3 regions of the Salicola sp. Rm-C-2C1-2 genome follow, and region 3 is predicted to be linked to each of the others. Evidence: predicted binding sites of a transcription regulator. Region 3 holds the regulator's gene; each other region holds the start of a gene.
The links. Region 3 encodes FliA, which starts transcription of late flagellar genes. Its sites were predicted from a motif close to CTAAAGTTNNNNNNNNNNCNGCCGATA; they were not measured.
Positions count from the first base shown of each region.

Region 1: the regulator FliA is predicted to act here: its motif matches at 1,055-1,081, upstream of fliD (flagellar filament capping protein FliD).
Region 2: the regulator FliA is predicted to act here: its motif matches at 1,091-1,117, upstream of AAF659_RS09515 (flagellin N-terminal helical domain-containing protein).

Region 1 covers NZ_JBEFNF010000004.1:211,966-217,803, forward strand. The annotation lists gene AAF659_RS09515 (flagellin N-terminal helical domain-containing protein) at 1-375, shown strand, start outside; gene AAF659_RS09520 (flagellar protein FlaG) at 445-867, shown strand; gene fliD (flagellar filament capping protein FliD) at 1,124-3,088, shown strand; gene fliS (flagellar export chaperone FliS) at 3,139-3,546, shown strand; gene AAF659_RS09535 (substrate-binding periplasmic protein) at 3,613-4,371, shown strand; gene AAF659_RS09540 (histone deacetylase family protein) at 4,375-5,304, opposite strand; gene AAF659_RS09545 (bifunctional acetate--CoA ligase family protein/GNAT family N-acetyltransferase) at 5,411-5,838, shown strand, end outside.
Region 2 covers NZ_JBEFNF010000004.1:206,034-211,871, reverse strand. The annotation lists gene AAF659_RS09515 (flagellin N-terminal helical domain-containing protein) at 1-1,004, opposite strand, end outside; gene AAF659_RS09510 (nucleotidyltransferase substrate binding protein) at 1,425-1,661, shown strand; gene AAF659_RS09505 (nucleotidyltransferase family protein) at 1,645-1,983, shown strand; gene AAF659_RS09500 (methionyl-tRNA formyltransferase) at 1,984-2,889, shown strand; gene AAF659_RS09495 (DUF4351 domain-containing protein) at 3,064-3,963, shown strand; gene AAF659_RS09490 (HD-GYP domain-containing protein) at 4,079-5,209, opposite strand; gene AAF659_RS09485 (flagellin N-terminal helical domain-containing protein) at 5,510-5,838, shown strand, end outside.
Region 3 covers NZ_JBEFNF010000010.1:43,549-49,386, forward strand. The annotation lists gene AAF659_RS14250 (chemotaxis protein CheW) at 1-1,755, opposite strand, end outside; gene AAF659_RS14255 (protein phosphatase CheZ) at 1,767-2,552, opposite strand; gene cheY (chemotaxis response regulator CheY) at 2,569-2,940, opposite strand; gene AAF659_RS14265 (RNA polymerase sigma factor FliA) at 3,051-3,782, opposite strand; gene AAF659_RS14270 (MinD/ParA family protein) at 3,828-4,634, opposite strand; gene flhF (flagellar biosynthesis GTPase FlhF) at 4,694-5,838, opposite strand, start outside.

The sequences.
Region 1 (5,838 bases), on a different contig from region 3:
GCTACTGCGACCACTGAAGGACAGGGATTTTCAACCGCCACAACGTCCGTTGATACGGATAAATCTGTGGCTAATGTGGACGTTTCGACGGTCGAAGGTGCTAACGATGCCATCAATCAGGTGGATCGGGCGCTGGATCAGGTGAATAACATCCGTTCGGAACTGGGTGCCACCCAGAACCGGTTTGATTCCACCATCTCGAACCTGGAGACAACGTCCGAGAATCTGTCCGCTGCCAACAGCCGGATCCGGGATGCGGACTTCGCTGCCGAGTCGGCCAAGCTCCAGAAGGCGAACGTGCTGCAGCAGGCCGGCATCTCGGTACTGTCCCAGGCCAATCAGTCGCCCCAGCAGGCCCTGTCGCTGCTGCAGTAAACGGCTCACCAGGGCGGCCGCCATCCCCGGGGTGGCGGCCCGGCCGTTTGATGGCAGGCGAGGTGGGGTATGAGCGAAGGGAGCATTAATGGCCCGGCGCCGAACCAGCGGCCTGATGGCAATCAGGGCGCAACGGAGCGGTCGTCGTCACCAGTGGACGCTGACAACACGGCTGGTGATACCCGGAGTCGTGATGACAGGCGCCTTGGCGATGCATTGGCCGAAGCGCGCCAGGCGCAGCGCGGGCAACCGCGGAACCAGAACCAGCGCGATGAACTGGATAACGCGGTGTCGCGGCTCAATGACTTCGTGCAATCCGTTCAGCGGGATCTGGCGTTCGAGGTGCACGATGAAACGGGCCAGACCGTGGTCAAGGTCATTGACCCGCAAACGGATCAGGTGGTGCGCCAGATTCCGGATGAGCTGGCGCTGAAGCTGGCTGAGAAGCTGCAACAGGACGAACCCATAGCACTGCTCAACATACGCGTCTAAACCGTTCAGGAAGCTGCTAAACGTACCGCCATTGCCCCAGGGGTGGTGGCGGTTTTTTGTTCGGGGCGGTAAGCATTGAAGTGGCACGGGGTGTGCACACGGAGTGTTAGCGTGTTTTTAGAGCGCGTGTGGAGCGGCAAATCCGGCGCCTGCTTACAATCAGTAACATAATACCGGCAAAATGAGGGCAAAGTTTTGCCGGAGCTCGCCGTTAAATGGAATGGATGGCAATCAGGCCTTGAAAGGGGGTGCTGCCATGGGTGGTATATCATCGCTGGGTGTTGGATCCGGTGTTCTGAATTCGGACCTGGTTGACAGGCTGACCAAGGCCCAGCGCGGGCCAGCCGAAAACCGGTTGAATCAGGAAAAGCAAGAAACCGAGGCGATGATTTCGGCGTTCGGCAAAGTGCGCAGTGCCGTGACAGACCTGCGTCAGCCCATGAGTGAGCTTGGGTCACCGGATGCAATGCGTGCTTTCTCTGCCAATACCAGTGGCAGCAGTGTGTCTGCGTCGGTGGATAGCACCAATGCCAGCCCTGGCAGTTACAGTCTGGACGTGCAGCAGCTGGCCCAGAGTCAGTCTCTGGCCTCTGGAACCTTTACGGACCGTGATTCAACAAGTGTTGGCCAGGGCAGTCTCACGATCGAGACCGGGGATCAGAGCACGACCATCAACGTGGACGACAGTAACGACACCCTCCAGGGGCTTGCGAACAGCATTAACGAGTCCGAAGCGGGTGTTTCCGCCGGTATCGTGGATACCGGCAGTGGCTATCGCATGACGCTGTCCGCCAGACAAAGCGGTACAGCCAATGACGTGACAGTGTCGGTTTCCGACGCGGATGGTAACAATACGGATAACGCCGGCCTGTCGCAGTTTGCGTTCAACGCCAACGCCAAGAATCTGGACGAAACCGTTGCCGCCCAGGATGCCAAGCTGTCGGTCAATGGTATTGATGTAACCCGTTCCTCGAACAATGTTGAAGGCGTGGTCGATGGGCTCACCTTCCAGCTCCAGGATACCGGCACCACCTCCGTGGATGTGACCCAGGATACGGGGGCGGTGGCGGACAAGGTCCAGGCCTTCGTGGATAAGTTCAATGCCTTCAAGGGTGCGGTTAATGAGCTTACCGCCTACAACCAGGAGGACGGCGGCAGCCTGCTGACTGGGGATCCGACGGTCCGCAATATCGAGAACCAGATCAAGAATGAGTTGAACCAGATCGTGCCGGGTCTGGAAAACGCCGGCGTGCGCAGTCTGTCTGATGTGGGAATAACCACGAATTTTGAGAATGGCAAGCTGGAGTTCGATGCCCAGACGTTCAAAGACAAGCTCAAGGCCAACCCGGATGATGTGACGGCGCTGTTTGCGGAACAGGGGCGCACCACGGATTCGCAGGTGTCGTTTGTGCGCAGCGGCTCCGACACCCAACCGGGGGAGTACGCCATTAACGTCTCCCAAGCAGCGCAGCAGGGCCAGCTGGTATCGAGTACGCAGACGCCTGCGAGCGTGACCGTGGACGCAGACAATAACAGCCTGAGTTTTGAAGTGGATGGCGAGACATCGGCCAGTATTGATGTCACCGCTGGCGACTACACCCGTGAGGAACTGGCTAGCGAGATCCAGACCCAGCTTAACGCCAATGATGCGTTGAACGCGGCCGACAAGCAGGTGAGCGTTGGCGTTGATGGCAGCGGCAGCCTTACGTTCACTTCTGGCAGCTATGGCAGTGATTCCAACGTTGCCATCACTCGCGTTGATACCAATACAGAGTCCGAACTGGGGCTGTCGACACAGACCGGGACAGCAGGGCAGGACGTTCAGGGCACGATCAACGGGGCAACAGCAGAAGGCGACGGCCAGGTTCTGTTTCTGGCAAACAGCGACAACGCCGCCAACGGCCTTCAGGTTGAGGTTAACGGCAGTCAGACGGGTGACCGGGGCAGTGTCAAATTCATTCAGGGCGTTAGCGAGCGCCTTACTGATCGTGTTTCCAGTATTGTTGATTCCGATGGGGCCCTGGGGTCGCGAACCGAAGCTTTGAACAATGAGCTGGATGATATTGCAGACCAGCGCGAAGACCTGAATGACCGGATCCAGTCCTACCGGGACCGGCTCACCAGCCGGTTCACCGCAGCCGATTCGCGCATTGCCCAGTTCAACAGTACCCAGGACTTTCTCAGCCGGCAGTTTAGTAGTTCGGGTGGTGGTGGCGGATAACCGTTAATGTTTGATGGCGACCAATCAAAAAACGCAACAGGGGTAGAATCATGAACGCACTGCAGGCTTACCAGCAGGTGAACACCCAGACCAGCATTACCGATGCGGACCCGCATAAGCTGATCCAGCTGTTGCTGGACGGTGCGCTGGAGCGCATCAATATGGCCAAGAATCGGATCCAGGCTAAGGATTACGCCGGCAAGGGCAACCTGATCGGTAAAACCATGGAGATCATTGGTGGGCTGCGTGGCGCTCTGGACTTTGAACAGGGCGGTGAACTGGCGGCCAATCTGGAAGCGCTCTATGACTACATGGAGCGCGGGTTGTTAGAGGCCAGTGTCCGCAATGACGTGGAGAAATTGGATGAGATCGCTGGCTTGTTGCGCACCATCAAGGAAGGCTGGGAAGGCATCCGCGAGGAGGCTGTAGACTTTCTGCGCCAGCGCGACGCTGGCTGAATAAGGGGCTGACGGCTTCCAGTCTCTGTGCTTTACTGCAGGGCATGCTATAGGAATGGAGCCACTATGCGGCGCGCCCTGTTGTACGGTTTGCTCCTGATGCTGGTCTCGCTCCATGGCGTTGGCCAGCAGGTTGGCTCCAAACCGATGGAGCCGGTGGTATTCAGCTTGGCTGCTATTGAGCCCTGGGCGGAGCGCACCCCTGAGGGGGAGCGGCGGGGGCTTCTGGTGGATCTGGTCGAAGACATCCGCACGCGTATCGACATCCCCATCCGTTATCAGATCCGCCCGCACAGCCGGGCCATCCTTGAGATGGAGAACGGAGACGCGGATTTTGTGCCCACCTTCGTAGCCCCTGGCATCAGCGAGATAGGTCGGCCTGTGGCGGATCTTGTGGAAGTCGAGGCGTTGGTTTTAGGGCGCGTCGATGATCAGTCCATCGAGGCGTTGAGTGATCTGAACGGGGAGAACGTGGGGTATCTCAGCGGCACCTGGTACGGCCACGTCTTTGCAGCCAATGAGGCCATCAACAAAGTACCGGTGAACAACGTCGCGCACGGGCTGAACCTGTTGCATCGAGGGCGCCTCAGGGCGTTGGTGGCCACCGATGTTGCCATTCCGAGTGGCGTTGATCTCAGCAAAGAGCGTTCGCCGGTTCGCACCTTACTGTCGCTGGAGACGTTGCAGGGCAAGATTTACATGGCGCATACGTCGTCCCGCGACAAGGCGGCGCAAGCCATTGCCGAGGCCATGCAAGCCATGCACCGCGATGGCACGCTGGAGCGCCTTTTCAGTAACCGCTATGAGGCGGCAATCACCCCGTAGCGATCACTTCCCGGCCGCCAGAAGCCCGCGGATGTGCGCCTCGACCCCTTCGGTCAGCGATTGCAGATGGTAGCCGCCTTCGAGCATTGACACCACCCGCCCGCGGCACAGCTCGCCGGCCAGACGGGTGATCTGCTGTGTGAGCCAGGCGTAGTCGTCGGTTGCCAGGTTCACTTCGGCCAGCGGGTCAAGCTGGTGCGCGTCAAAACCGGCTGACACCAGAATCAGTTGCGGATCAAACGCGGTGATTGCCTCGAACCAGCTTTCGGTAACGGCCTTGCGGAAAGTGGCACTGTCAGTGCCCGGAGCCAGCTGCACGTTGAGGATATGGCCCGGCATACCGTGGCTGTGCGTGAACGGGTAGAACGGGTGCTGGAAACTGGAGCACATCAGCACGCGTGGGTCATGGTGAAAGATGTCCACAGTGCCGTTGCCCTGGTGCACGTCGAAATCGAGGATCACGACCCGCTCCAGGTGATGAAAGCTGAGGGCGTGCTGAGCCGCAACGGCGATGTTGTTGAAAAAGCTGAACCCCATGGTGCGGCTGCGCTCGGCATGATGGCCCGGTGGGCGGACGGCGCAGAAGGCGTTGCGGGCCTGGTTGGTCAGGACCTGGTTCACGGCCTGGATCCCCGAACCTGCTGCGAGCTTGGCGGAGCGGAAGGTGTGTGGGTTCATGGCGGTGTCCGGGTCTGCCATGACGCGGCCCTGGCTGGGCGTCATCTGCTCAAGCTGGTTGATGTAGCTGTCCGGGTGGGCGCGGCGCAGTTCATCGTGAGCCGCTTCTTCCGCCTCGTTGAGGCTCAGCTGTTCCCAGAGCCCGGTCTGCTGAAGATGCTCGCGGATGGCGCTGAGCCGCCGGGGGCTTTCTGGATGGTCGTCCCCCATGTCATGTCTTTCACAGTCCGGGTGATGGAAGTAAGCTGTTGCCATCGTCGCGCCTCGCCATGCAGGTTACACTTTGGTCAATGATTGTGAGCCGCAAGAGCGAATGTGGCAAGGCAATCGGGAATCCTGAAAGGATCTGGAAGAGGGGCTTATGTCCACCCGGCATCTCAATGCGCTGTTCAACCCACGCTCCATAGCGGTTATCGGGGCCTCTGAGCGGGCCACAAGCCTGGGCGGTATGGTGCTGCGCAATCTCATGGCCGGAGATTATCCGGGCCAGCTGCTGGTGGTGAACCGCCACGGTTATGACAAGGTGCACGGCATTCGCTGTGAGCGGCGCATCAAGCACATGCCCTGGGCGCCGGATCTGGCGATCATCTGCACGCCCCCGGAGACGGTGCCCAAGCTGGTACGCCAGCTGGGCGAATGCGGAGTTCGCACGGCCATGGTGATGACCGGGGGAATGTCGCGCTCCTACAGCCGCAATGGCGAGCCACTGATGTACGCGGTGCGGGATGCCGCCAAAAAAGCCGGTATCCGGATTCTGGGGCCCAATACTATCGGCATCATGTCGCCGGA
Region 2 (5,838 bases), on a different contig from region 3:
GTTTGGAAAATATTGGCGGATGTTCCGGTTCCCTCTATCGCGATGTTGCGTCCATCCTCTGCCGTCAACTCCAACTGATTAGAATCGTTCAGCTCCGCCGTAACACCAGTTTGGTTACTCACATCATTAATGGCATCTTGCAACACCCCGGTCGAATCTCCAGAGGTCACATTGCTGCCACCGGTATCAATACCAACCCCGTTGATGGTGAATTCGGCTGATTTGACGTCAGTACCGCCGGCAATCGCCCCCACGGTTGTCACGTTTTCCTGCGCTTCAGCTGTTACGCCGCCCTCGATGTCGGAGTTATTGATCGCGTTTGCCACGGCAATCGCCGACGCTTGATCGGCTTCAGTTGATACGCCATCAGAACTCAGGTCAGAGCTGTTAATCTTGGTCCCATTAATATCAACATCAAGGTTGGTCCCATCAAGCGTACCAGTTGATATGCTATCCCCTGCCGTTACTCTGGTTGAAGAAACTTCAGCTACAGCACCCAAAGAGTCAGCGCTGGCGTCGTCAATGGACACATCAATGGTCTGGCCTTCATTGGCGCCTACCTGAAACTGCTTGCCGTCAAAGTTACCGTCCAGAATGTTCTGGCCGTTGAACTGGGTGGTGTCCGCAACCCGCTGGATTTCAGAAGTCAGCTCGCCCGCCTCATTCTGCAGCGATGCCCGGTCGGAATCGGTGTTGGTGCCGTTGGCGGCCTGGACGGCCAGTTCCCGCACACGCTGCAGCGAGTTGGTGGTCTCCTCAAGTGCGCCTTCGGCCGTCTGGGCCAGCGAGATGCCGTCGTTGGCGTTCCGGCTCGCCTGGTCCAAACCATTGATCTGGGCCTCAAAGCGGGTTGAGATGGCGAGGCCGGCGGCGTCGTCCTTGGCGGAGTTGATCCGCAGGCCGGATGACAGACGCTCCAGTGCCTCATTTTTAGTAGCTTTAGAGCTGTTCAGTTCGTTCTGCGCACTGAGGGACGCAACGTTGGTGTTAATACCGATTGCCATAACCCTTTCTCCTGCCTGTTACCGGTTTGGTTGTGGTCAGAGGCTCAGGCACCGGCGGAACCGGTACTGCTGCCTTCTGTGTTACTTAACGGCACCCGGCCCGGAAGCTTTAGGGGATTTGATGGGGAGTTTGTAAACGAGTGTTACAGGGCCATTATTGCAGAGGGGGGTCATTCCCGAAGACAACCTGCCGTCTTGTCAACGCCTCCATCGCTGTCTTACTTGGTCAATAGGTATATAACGTTCGTGCTTCTCCCGCGCCGACATGCCAGAACTTTCACTCCATCGACAGCGACGTTGCGCTGTCAGATAATCCCCCCTACCGCCCGAGCGCGTCATGGATTGCGCGACCGTCAAGGGGGACAGTGCAAGGCTGGCAATGCGACCAACACAGTATCTGACAACACATGGAAAAAACGGATGAGCAACGAGCAGACGGATGTGCGTTGGCTGCAGCGCCTAACCAACTTCCGTAAAGCCCTGGCCCGGCTTAACGACGCTGTGGAAACGGCACAGGCGCGCGCCCTTTCAGAACTGGAGAAACAGGGCGTCATTCAAGCGTTTGAGTACACCTACGAACTGAGCTGGAAGCTGCTGCTGAACGGACTGGACCATACAATGTCTCTGGAGGCGCAGCGTCATGGCTTCAGCGGCTGACCCAAGGTACACGTTCGGGCTTCCTGCCCATGCGCTGGAGCAGCTGAGAGCCTGCCTGGGGCGCTACCCGATTGAACGCGCCATTGTTTTCGGGTCCCGCGCCAAGGGGACCCATCGTTACGCCTCAGACATTGACCTCACTCTCATCGCCCCGGCAATGACCCACTGGCAGCTGCTGGAACTGGAGCAGGCGATTGATGACCTTCTGCTGCCCTGGAAGGTGGACCTTTCCCTGTACCATCACATTGATAACGAGGCGCTGAAAGCTCACATCGACAGGGTTGGGGAGCCACTGTCTTTAAATGGCACTGAGCCTAGCTGAATGCGCATCGCCGTCTTCGGCTACTCCCATTTCACCCGCCACTGCATCCAGGCCCTGCAGCAACTGGGGCACCGGATTGAGCTGTTCTGCCCGAGGGAGGACGAGGCGTTTCTGGCCCACTACGGGCTCACAGAGCTGGGTCTGCCTGTACACTGGTTTGAGACCACCGCAGCTCCGGCATGGCAGCAGGCGCTGGTTGCGTTTGAGCCGGATCTGGTTCTGTCCATCATCTTCAACCACCGGCTTCCGGAATCCGTCACGCAACAGGCCCGCCTGGGCGCGCTCAACGTCCACCCTGCCCCGCTACCAGCCGTAAGAACGGCAGCGGTCTGGTACTGGCCCCTGCGGCTGGGGCTGGCGCAGTCGGAGGTGTGCATCCACCACCTTACCTCTGAGATGGACCAGGGCCCGGTCGTGCTGCGCTTCCCATTCCGCCTGCACAGAGCGGAGACCCAGGGCACCCTCACCCGGCGATTGAATGCGCTCGCCCCCAAGGTGATGCACGCCCTCAACGGCCTGCTGGCAAGCGGCGCCATGCCGCAAGGCGAGCCTCAGGGCACCGGCACCACCTACCCGCCCCTTCGGGAGGAGGCGCTCTGGATTGATTTCAGCAACCCCACTGACTCCGTCCGCAATCAGGTGCGTGCCTGCACCCCTTACCATCCCGCCCAGGCCGTATTCAGGGGGGAGGTGATCGCCATCCATGAACTGGGTGACGAATCGGTGCCCGCCCCCTCGGATTGCTCACTCGGCGAGCTGCGACTCAATGAAGGCCTCTGGGTGCGCTGCGGTGCTGGCATGGTGGCGGTTACGATCCTGGCGGTTCCCGGAGCGGGCGTGTTCAGCGGTGAGCGGTTTGCAGCGCTGTTTCGTGTGGAAAACGGCGAATCGCTGGCCCCGCAGTAGTTACCGCCGGCTCACCCCAGCAACCGGGCAAGATCCAGTGAGGGCCTGGGCTCCCGATCTTTGTCAGGCTTGCCGGATACCGTCTATACAGCATAATATACAGTAACGCTGACTCATACCGACATGTATCGCCAACACAGCGCGATTAAAACAGCTTGAATACCGGAGCCATGGATGGATCACGACCAGAACTTCAAGAACCTGATACTCGACTACCGACAAGACGCCCTCACCTTCTTCGCGGCTGACGAAGCTGAGGCCATTGATGAGACCGTCACCGTCCGGCCTGTCCGCGAGCAGCAGCTCAAGCAGCGCCTCGGGGACCGTTTCCGCGAACTGGACGTTCCCCTGATGGCCACCTGGCCTGACGGGCGCCGGGAAGCTTTATTATTCGCGATTGAAGAGGAAACCCAGCCCTCCCGGTTTTCCATTCACCGGCTGGCGCACTACTGCCTGGATGTGGCGGAACTGGAGCAGGTGGATCGCATTGTGCCGGTCGTTATCTTTCTCCGCGCCGGGCGCGATATGCCTAGGACACTCACGCTCGGCAGCGAATACCGTACCTATCTGAATTTCCGCTATATTCCATGCGAACTCGCCCGGCTGCGAGCCGAGGATTACTTTGACAGCACCAACCCGGTGGCCCGGATCAACCTGCCCAATATGCAGTGGCCCCAGGAACAGAAAATCGAGATGTACGCGCACGCCATCCGCGGCCTGTTGGAGCTGGACAGCGATCCCAACCGCCGGGCCAAGTATATCGACTTTATCGACAGCTACACCGAGCTGACGGATAATGAACGTATAGAATATGATCAAAGATTCCCACAGGAGAGTAACGTTATGACGGGCATTGTTGGACGAGCGCGGGATGAAGGCATTCAGAAGGGGCTTTCACAGGGCCAGACCGAGGGGGAGCGCGCCCTTCTGACTCGCCTTCTGAAACGCCGGTTCGGCGAGCTGGATCCGGAAACACAACAACGACTCGACGAGGCCAGCACCGATGAACTGGAAAGGTGGGGCGAGAATGTTCTGGAGGCCCAAACGCTGGAAGAGGTATTTACGCGCCACTGAGTCACACTGAATGCGTATCGCTCTTTTGGGAGCGCGTGTTCAGCGGTAAGCGGTTGGCAGCACTGTTTGGTGTGGAAAACGGCGAATCGCTGGCCGTGCAGTAGCTACTCCCAGCTCATCCCAGCAACCGGGCAAGATCCAGAGAGGGCCTGGGCTCTGTTACCACCGTCTGTTCAATCAGAGTATGGCTGCCATCATCCCGCCGTTTGAAGGGGTCAAGATAGACATGGCCCTGAGGGTTGGCGATGCAGACCAACTCCAAGGGCCGCTCCTCCGTGGCACGTTTGGCAATCACGGCGGTTTCGCCATTCCTGAGCTGCACCAGCGCACCGGGTGGATGGATGGTGAGCGTGTTATAGAGCGCGCGGTAATGAGCTTTCTGAGGATCCTCGCGGGCGGCATCCAGCAGGTAGCGCAAGGCATCGTCCGTGCGGTAGCGGTCGCGGTAGGCGCGCCTCGTAATCAGCGCCACATACCGCTCCGCCAGCGCCAGTATCCGGGCGTGCTGGCTGATATCACGGGCCTGAAGGCCATCGGGGTAACCATTGCCGTCGCACTCCTCATGGTGCTGGCGAATGGCATTGGTGATGGGCTTATCCGTAATACCAGCGGCCGCAACCACCTCGGCACTGCGCTGCGGATGCCGGCGTATGATGACGCGCTGCTGCTCAGACAGCTTGGCGCGCGAGGCGTTCAATCGGTCCTGGAACGGCATGAGCGCGATATTGGCGCTGAGCGCCGCGGCAACAAGCTGCTGTAAGGCCTCTTCCCCGCACTCAAGCTCCGTGCCCACAAACCAGCACAACAGCGCATAGAACAGCGCCTGCTCATGCACACTGGGGCGAGCAGCGTACACATGGACCAACGCCAGACACGCATCGGGGTTGCTCATGCCCGCCAGCCGCACCCGCTGGACCAGATCCATCAGCCGCTGCCGGGCATCGTTCTGCCCCCGCGCCAGCGCATCCAGCGTCCGCTCCAGCGCCACCAGCAGGAAGCCGTATTCGGTAAAGGGATTGATGGGGCTGAGTGAATCCAGCGCCGCGCCCTCCGAGATGAAGCGCTCCTCCAGCCGCTCCGGCGGATGGTAATACCCCTGCGCCCGGAACCGCTCACACTCGCCTTCTGTCTGAACCACATGGCCCTGCGGCGCCAGCAGCGTATGGGTGGCGCTGTACAGCGGCCAAAGCAGCGGGCGGCCTACGTCAATAAGATCCGGCGCGACCTGAACGGGCTTGCTCGTCAAAACAAAATCCTTGTTCATTAATTCCGAGTAATTTAGTGAAGCTTAGCTCATAAAGGCCTCACACCACCACCCTGAATAAGCGGCAAAAGCCTGCCAACAATACGGCAGAGCACCGGCAGAATCACCTGTCACCACCTCAAACGAATCTCGATTTTCCATTTATAAACAGCAATCTGAAAACTCAGAACCAGAATTGGCACACCCTTCGCTTAACACGATTGAGACAAACAATCTTTGATCGAACCAGGGTCGGCACCGGCAACGCCCGGCCGGCAGATAGAGAGGACGGAGGAAAAAGCCATGCCTCAGATCATCAACACCAATATCGCGTCCCTCAACGCGCAACGGAACCTGGACCGGAGTCAGGGCGCACAGGACACGGCTCTGGAGCGCCTTTCCTCCGGCCTTCGGATTAACAGCGCGGCGGACGACGCAGCGGGGCTGGCCATTTCAACACGGTTTGAATCCCAGACCCAGGGTCTGGAGGTAGGGATCCGGAATGCCAATGATGGCGTTTCCCTGGCGCAGACCGCTGAAGGGGCACTCGGTTCCATGACCGAAAACCTGCAACGCATCCGCGAGCTTTCCCTGCAGTCGGCCAATGCGACCAACAGCGCTCAGGACCGGGA
Region 3 (5,838 bases):
CTTGGTCTTGACCACATCCATGCCAACGCCACGACCGGAAACATCAGAAATCTCGGTATTGGTGGAGAATCCCGGTGCGAAAATGAGCTGGTAGCATTCGCTCTGGGTCAGGCGATCAGCGGCTTCCTGCTCGTAAACGCCCTTCTCCACCGCCTTGCGGCGCAGCTTCTCGGGATCCATGCCGCCACCGTCATCTTCAATGACAAGCTGGATGTGATCGCCCTCCTGCTCAGCGGAAAGCGCAACACGCCCGACACGTGGCTTACCAGTACGCTCGCGTTCGTCCGGCATTTCAATGCCATGGTCAACGGCGTTGCGGACCAGGTGGACCAGCGGGTCGGATAACGCCTCGACAAGGTTTTTGTCGAGATCGGTCTCCTCACCACTCATGCTCAGGTTGACTTCCTTCTCCAGGCTGCGCGCAAGATCCCGAACCACCCGCGGAAAGCGGCCAAATACCTTCTTGATCGGCTGCATCCGTGTCTGCATGACGGAAGATTGCAGGTCGCCAGTAACCACATCCAGGTTGGAAACCGTTTTTTGAACGCGCCCGTCCTCGAGCTCGTCACTGAGGCGCTTGAGTCGATTACGGATGAGAACCAGCTCACCCACCATGTTCATGATGTCATCCAGGCGCCGGGTATCCACCCTCACGGTGGACTCAGCGGCCGCAGCGGCCTGATCCTTACCGCCACCGCCAGAGGCAGCCTTATCTTCACCTCCTTTACGACCGCCACCGGAACCACCACCGCCAGCTCCGGATTGATTCGTGGCAGGGGTCGGCTGAGCGGCTGATTCCTGCTCAGGTACCGGGGCGGATTCAACCGGCGCTGCTTCACTTTCTTCGGCTACCGACTCCTGAGTGTCTTCAGTCCCCCCACCGCCAGCCGTTTCCGCAGTGTCCGGCTTGAACTGTCCGGGACCGTGAAGTTCATCCAGCAGAGACTCAAATTCATCCTCGGAGATTTCCTCATCATCCGATGAGGTTTCATCATCGCCCTTACCTTCGCCAGACGCAACGGCGGAGCCAGCTCCCTGGTTATCGCCGTTCACAGCATCGGGATCCGGCGGTGCTCCGGCGTGCTGGCCCTCTCCATGGAGCTGATCGAGCAATGCCTCGAATTCATCCTCTGAAATCTCGTCGTCATCGCCAGACCCGGATTCTGCCGTCCCGCTCGCTTCTCCGCCAGCTTGAGGCGCGGGTGCATCGTCATCCTTAGGATCAATCGCATCCAGCAGCTGCTCGAATTCGTCGTCAGTAATATCCCCTTCCTGACCACTGTCATGTTCCGCTGTCTCTTCGGAAGCTACAGCGCCCCCAGCCGAAGGCGCTTCGGCGGCACTGTCACTGCTGTCGTCTTGGCTTTCCGGCTTGGCCAGGCGTGCAAGCTGCTCCAGAAGCTGGGGGTCAGCAGGGGTCGGCGCCTCGCGCCTGCGGACCTCGTCAAACTGGGTATTGACGACGTCCAACGCCCGCAGCACCACATCCATAAGATTCGAGTCAACCGTGCGCCCACCGTTACGCAGCGTGTCGAAAACGTTCTCGGCCTTATGGCAACAATCAACCAGCGCATCAAGCTGCATGAAGCCAGCACCGCCTTTAACGGTATGAAACCCCCGAAAGATGGCATTGAGCAGGTCCATGTCATCAGGGTTATTTTCGAGCTCAACCAACTGCTCGGAGAGCTGCTCGAGTATTTCACCGGACTCAACCAGAAAGTCCTGGAGGATCTCTTCGTCCGCGTCCAACGCCATGCAACGTCTCCTTAAAAGCCGAGACTGGACAGCAGGTCGTCAACCTCGTCCTGTCCGGAAACCACATCCTGCTGCGAGTCGTCGATCTGGGGACCCTCGCCCTTGCTGCTCGCTTCACCTTCCTGGCTGCTATCGCCGTCGTCATGAACCACGCCGGCAATCCTGTCCACGTCACTGGCCATAACCATCAACTTGACCAGATGGTCTTCAACCTCTTTCACCAGCGAAGTCACACGCTGGATAACCTGTCCGGTAATATCCTGAAAGTCCTGCGCCAACAGGATTTCAGAGAGATTACCGTGCAACCGATCCGAATCCGAAACAATGCGATCCAGAAAAGCATCGATCCGGCGATACAGCTCGCGAAACTCGGAAGGTTTCATCTCCCGCCGCCGCAACCTTCCCCAGTCTTCTCGGATGGCATTGGCTTCCTCGCGCAGATTCGAGGCAACCGGCATGGTGTCCTCGACCAGATCCATAGTCTTGTTCGCCGAATCACTGGTCAGGCGCACCACATAATCCAGGCGGTCGGAGGCATCAGCCATCTTGGACAGCTCTTCCTGCTGTTCGCGATTCTCAGCCTTGATCTCGAAGTTACGCAGCGCCTCGTGAAGACTGCGGGTCAGGCGGCCCACCTCACGGTAGAGACTGCGATCACGCACCTCACCCAGTTCAGCAATACGCTGCATGGCATCGCTGATATCACCCCGATCCAGAGCGTCTTTGAGGGCTGTGGCGTGCCCTTTGAGCTCTTCTGCCACTTCCTCGGTAATGTCTTCCCGGTTGAGCTCGCTCATGCCGTCTGCACCTGATTCACTCAATGCGTTCAAAAATCTTTTCGATCTTGTCTTTGAGTACCGCAGCCGTAAACGGTTTGACCACATAACCGTTCACACCCGCCTGCGCAGCGGCCACGATCTGATCCCGTTTGGCCTCGGCAGTAACCATCAGAATGGGCAGATTTTTAAGGTTCTCATCAGCCCGAATTGCCTGAAGCAGCTCCATACCGCTCATACCTGGCATGTTCCAGTCCGTTATCAGGAAGTCGAACTTGCCATTACGCAGCATCGGAAGCGCGCTATTGCCGTCATCCGCCTCCTCGATGTTGTTGAAGCCGAGGTCGCGCAGCAGGTTCCTCACGATCCGTCTCATCGTGGAGAAATCATCCACAACAAGAATCTTCATGTTCTTGTCCAAAACAGCCTCCCAAACTTCGGTTGTTGTCACGCCGGCCTGAGCGGCTCGTGCTACAACACTCACTTTCACAGTCTAGACGTTTGTTCCAATCTAACCAGTCAGCTTCCCAGACGCGCCAGCATGCGTGCCCTCAACCGGGCTGCTGCCTGGCCATGAATCTGGCTGACCCGCGATTCACTGACTCCGAGCACGGCGCCCACCTCCTTGAGGTTGAGTTCATCCTGATAGTAAAGCGATAAAACCAGCCGTTCACGCTCGGGAAGCTGGTCAATCTCCCCTGCCAGCGCGCTGCGGAAATCCGCATCCTGAAGATCACCCTCAGGGCCTTCTTGCGGGGCCTGGTCATTGATGTGCTCATTCTTTTCAGTCAACTCATCAAGGCTGAAAAGACGCCCGGTGGTCGCATCACTGGCTCGGCTGTGGTACTCGTCAAGCGATACTCCGAGCTCATTTGCAACCTCCGCGTCTTTCGCGTCGCGACCTTCACGTGCCTCGATGGTCTGGATCGCTTCGGAAATACGGCGGGCATTACGGTGTACCGAGCGAGGCACCCAGTCACCGCGACGTATTTCGTCGACAATCGCCCCGCGGATACGGATGCCGGCATAGGTTTCAAAGGTCGCACCCTGACCAGCTTCATACTTGCGCGCCGCCTCCAATAGCCCAACCATACCAGCCTGCATCAGATCTTCGAGCTGGATATGATCAGGAAGGCGCGCCATCAAGTGTAACGCGATCTTCTTGACCAGGGGCATGTGGCTCTCCACGAGATCGTCCACATCGGCCCGATGGGTCTGTGTGTAGAGTTCAAGCGGCCCGGACTGCGTCATGATATGGCCACTCCCGTAACCCCCTGCTCAAGAATAAAAACCCGATCAGTCCTGGACGAGCCGTTCCACAAAAAACTCCAGGTGACCCCGCGGTGACGACGGCAACGGCCACTGATCCACCTTCTTCGCAAGTTCCCGAAAAGCACCGGAAGCTTTGGCATTCGGGTAGAGTTCCATCACCGCCTTCTGACGGCGAACCGCTTTCTTGACCGCGTCATCGAGGGGGATGGTTCCAACATATTGTAACGCAACATCAAGAAACCGCTCAGTGACCCGATAAAGTTTGTCGTAAAGCGTTTTGCCGTCCTGCTCGGTACGCACCATATTCGCCAGAACCCGGAACCTGTGGGTGTCATAGTCCCGATTCATGAGCTTGATCAGGGCGTAGGTGTCCGTGATGGAGGTGGGCTCGTCATTGACCACCAGCATGATTTCCTGGGATGCCCGCAGAAAGCTGACCACGGCCTCCGAGATACCCGCTGCAGTATCAACAATCAGTACGTCGATGTCGTCACCGAGTTCACTGAAAGCGGAAATCAGCCCGGCATGCTCCATGTGACTGAGATTGGTCATGCGCTGGGTTCCAGACGAGGCCGGCACGATCCGGATACCACCGGGACCGTCCACGAGGATGTCGGCGAGCGAGCACTCGCCAGCGAGGACATCTGAAATGTTGTAGGTGGCGCTGATACCCAGAAGAACGTCGATATTGGCAAGACCCAGGTCAGCATCCAGCACCACGACCCGCTGCCCCATTTCGCAGAGCGCGATGCCGAGATTGACCGAGACGTTGCTCTTGCCAACGCCACCCTTGCCACCGGTGACCGCGATCACCTGTACCGGTTTAGTCATGCGGAATGGGCTCTCCCGTCCTGTTGCTGTTGCATTGTGAGGAAACGCCCGATCCCATATCAGGCGCCTTCGGCCATGGCGCTCTCGCCGCGATTGAGCGCCTGATGGCGACGTACGGCCTGTTTGACCAGATCCGCCGCCCCTGCGCGGTGCAGGTCATCGGGGATTTTCTGGCCATTGGTGTAGAACGCGACCGGCAGCTGACTCTGCGCCGCAAATCCTACCACCTCGCCGAGGGTCAGAGCCTCATCCGTCTTGGTCAGGATACACCCCGCGAGCCCCACGGCATTATAGCAATGCCAGGTGGATTGCATAATGCGCGGCTGACTGGTCGCTGAAATCAGAAGGTACGGGTGTACCCAATGCCGGCTGCTCACAAGCTCTTCAATCTGCTCTTCCCAGCCGCGGTCCGCTGCCGTAAGGCCAGCTGTGTCAATCAGTATCAGCTTGCGGTCTGAAAGATCATCCAGAATGGCGTCCAGGCTGTTAGCCTCGTCCACCACCCGGACCGGCACATTAAGAATACGCCCGAAAACGAACAACTGCTCATGCGCTGCCACACGGTATCGGTCCGTCGTCACAAGCGCCAGCTGTTCCGCACCATGACGCAGCACAAACTGCGCCGCCATCTTACCAATGGTGGTGGTTTTGCCGGAACCAGTCGGCCCCAGCAGGGCATGGATACCCCCTTGTTCCAGCGGATCCGCCTGCACCGTACCCATTCTGGCCGCAAGCGCCTTAAGCGCACTCTTCCAGCCCACATCCAGTCGTCCCTGGCCATGCTCCGCAGCCAGTTCTCGCGCCTGCTCACGCGACAGTCCCAGATCCTGCAAACGGTCCGACAGGCGCTGTTCCACTACGCCCTGAGTTTTCTCGCCAGGGTTTGAGCCGGACTGCTGACCGCTCATCTGCTGGAGCATATCACGCAGTGAATGGATCTCCGCGCGCATGGAGCTCAGCGCATCGCCTGATTCACCCGAAACAGGGAGGTGTTCCGGCTCCGGCTCTGGTTCTGAATCACCTGCGCCCACAGCAGCGGGTCCTACTGGCTCCTGACTGTGGCGGGAACGCTGCTGGACGTCACTGATATGGGCCCGGGATTTGGCCTTCGCCTCCTCCAGCTTGCGGTGCTTCTCCGCCTGCAGCTCAGCCAGGCGCGAGGCGTTGGCTTTGTCCTCGTCCGCCACACCCAGCTGACTGCGCA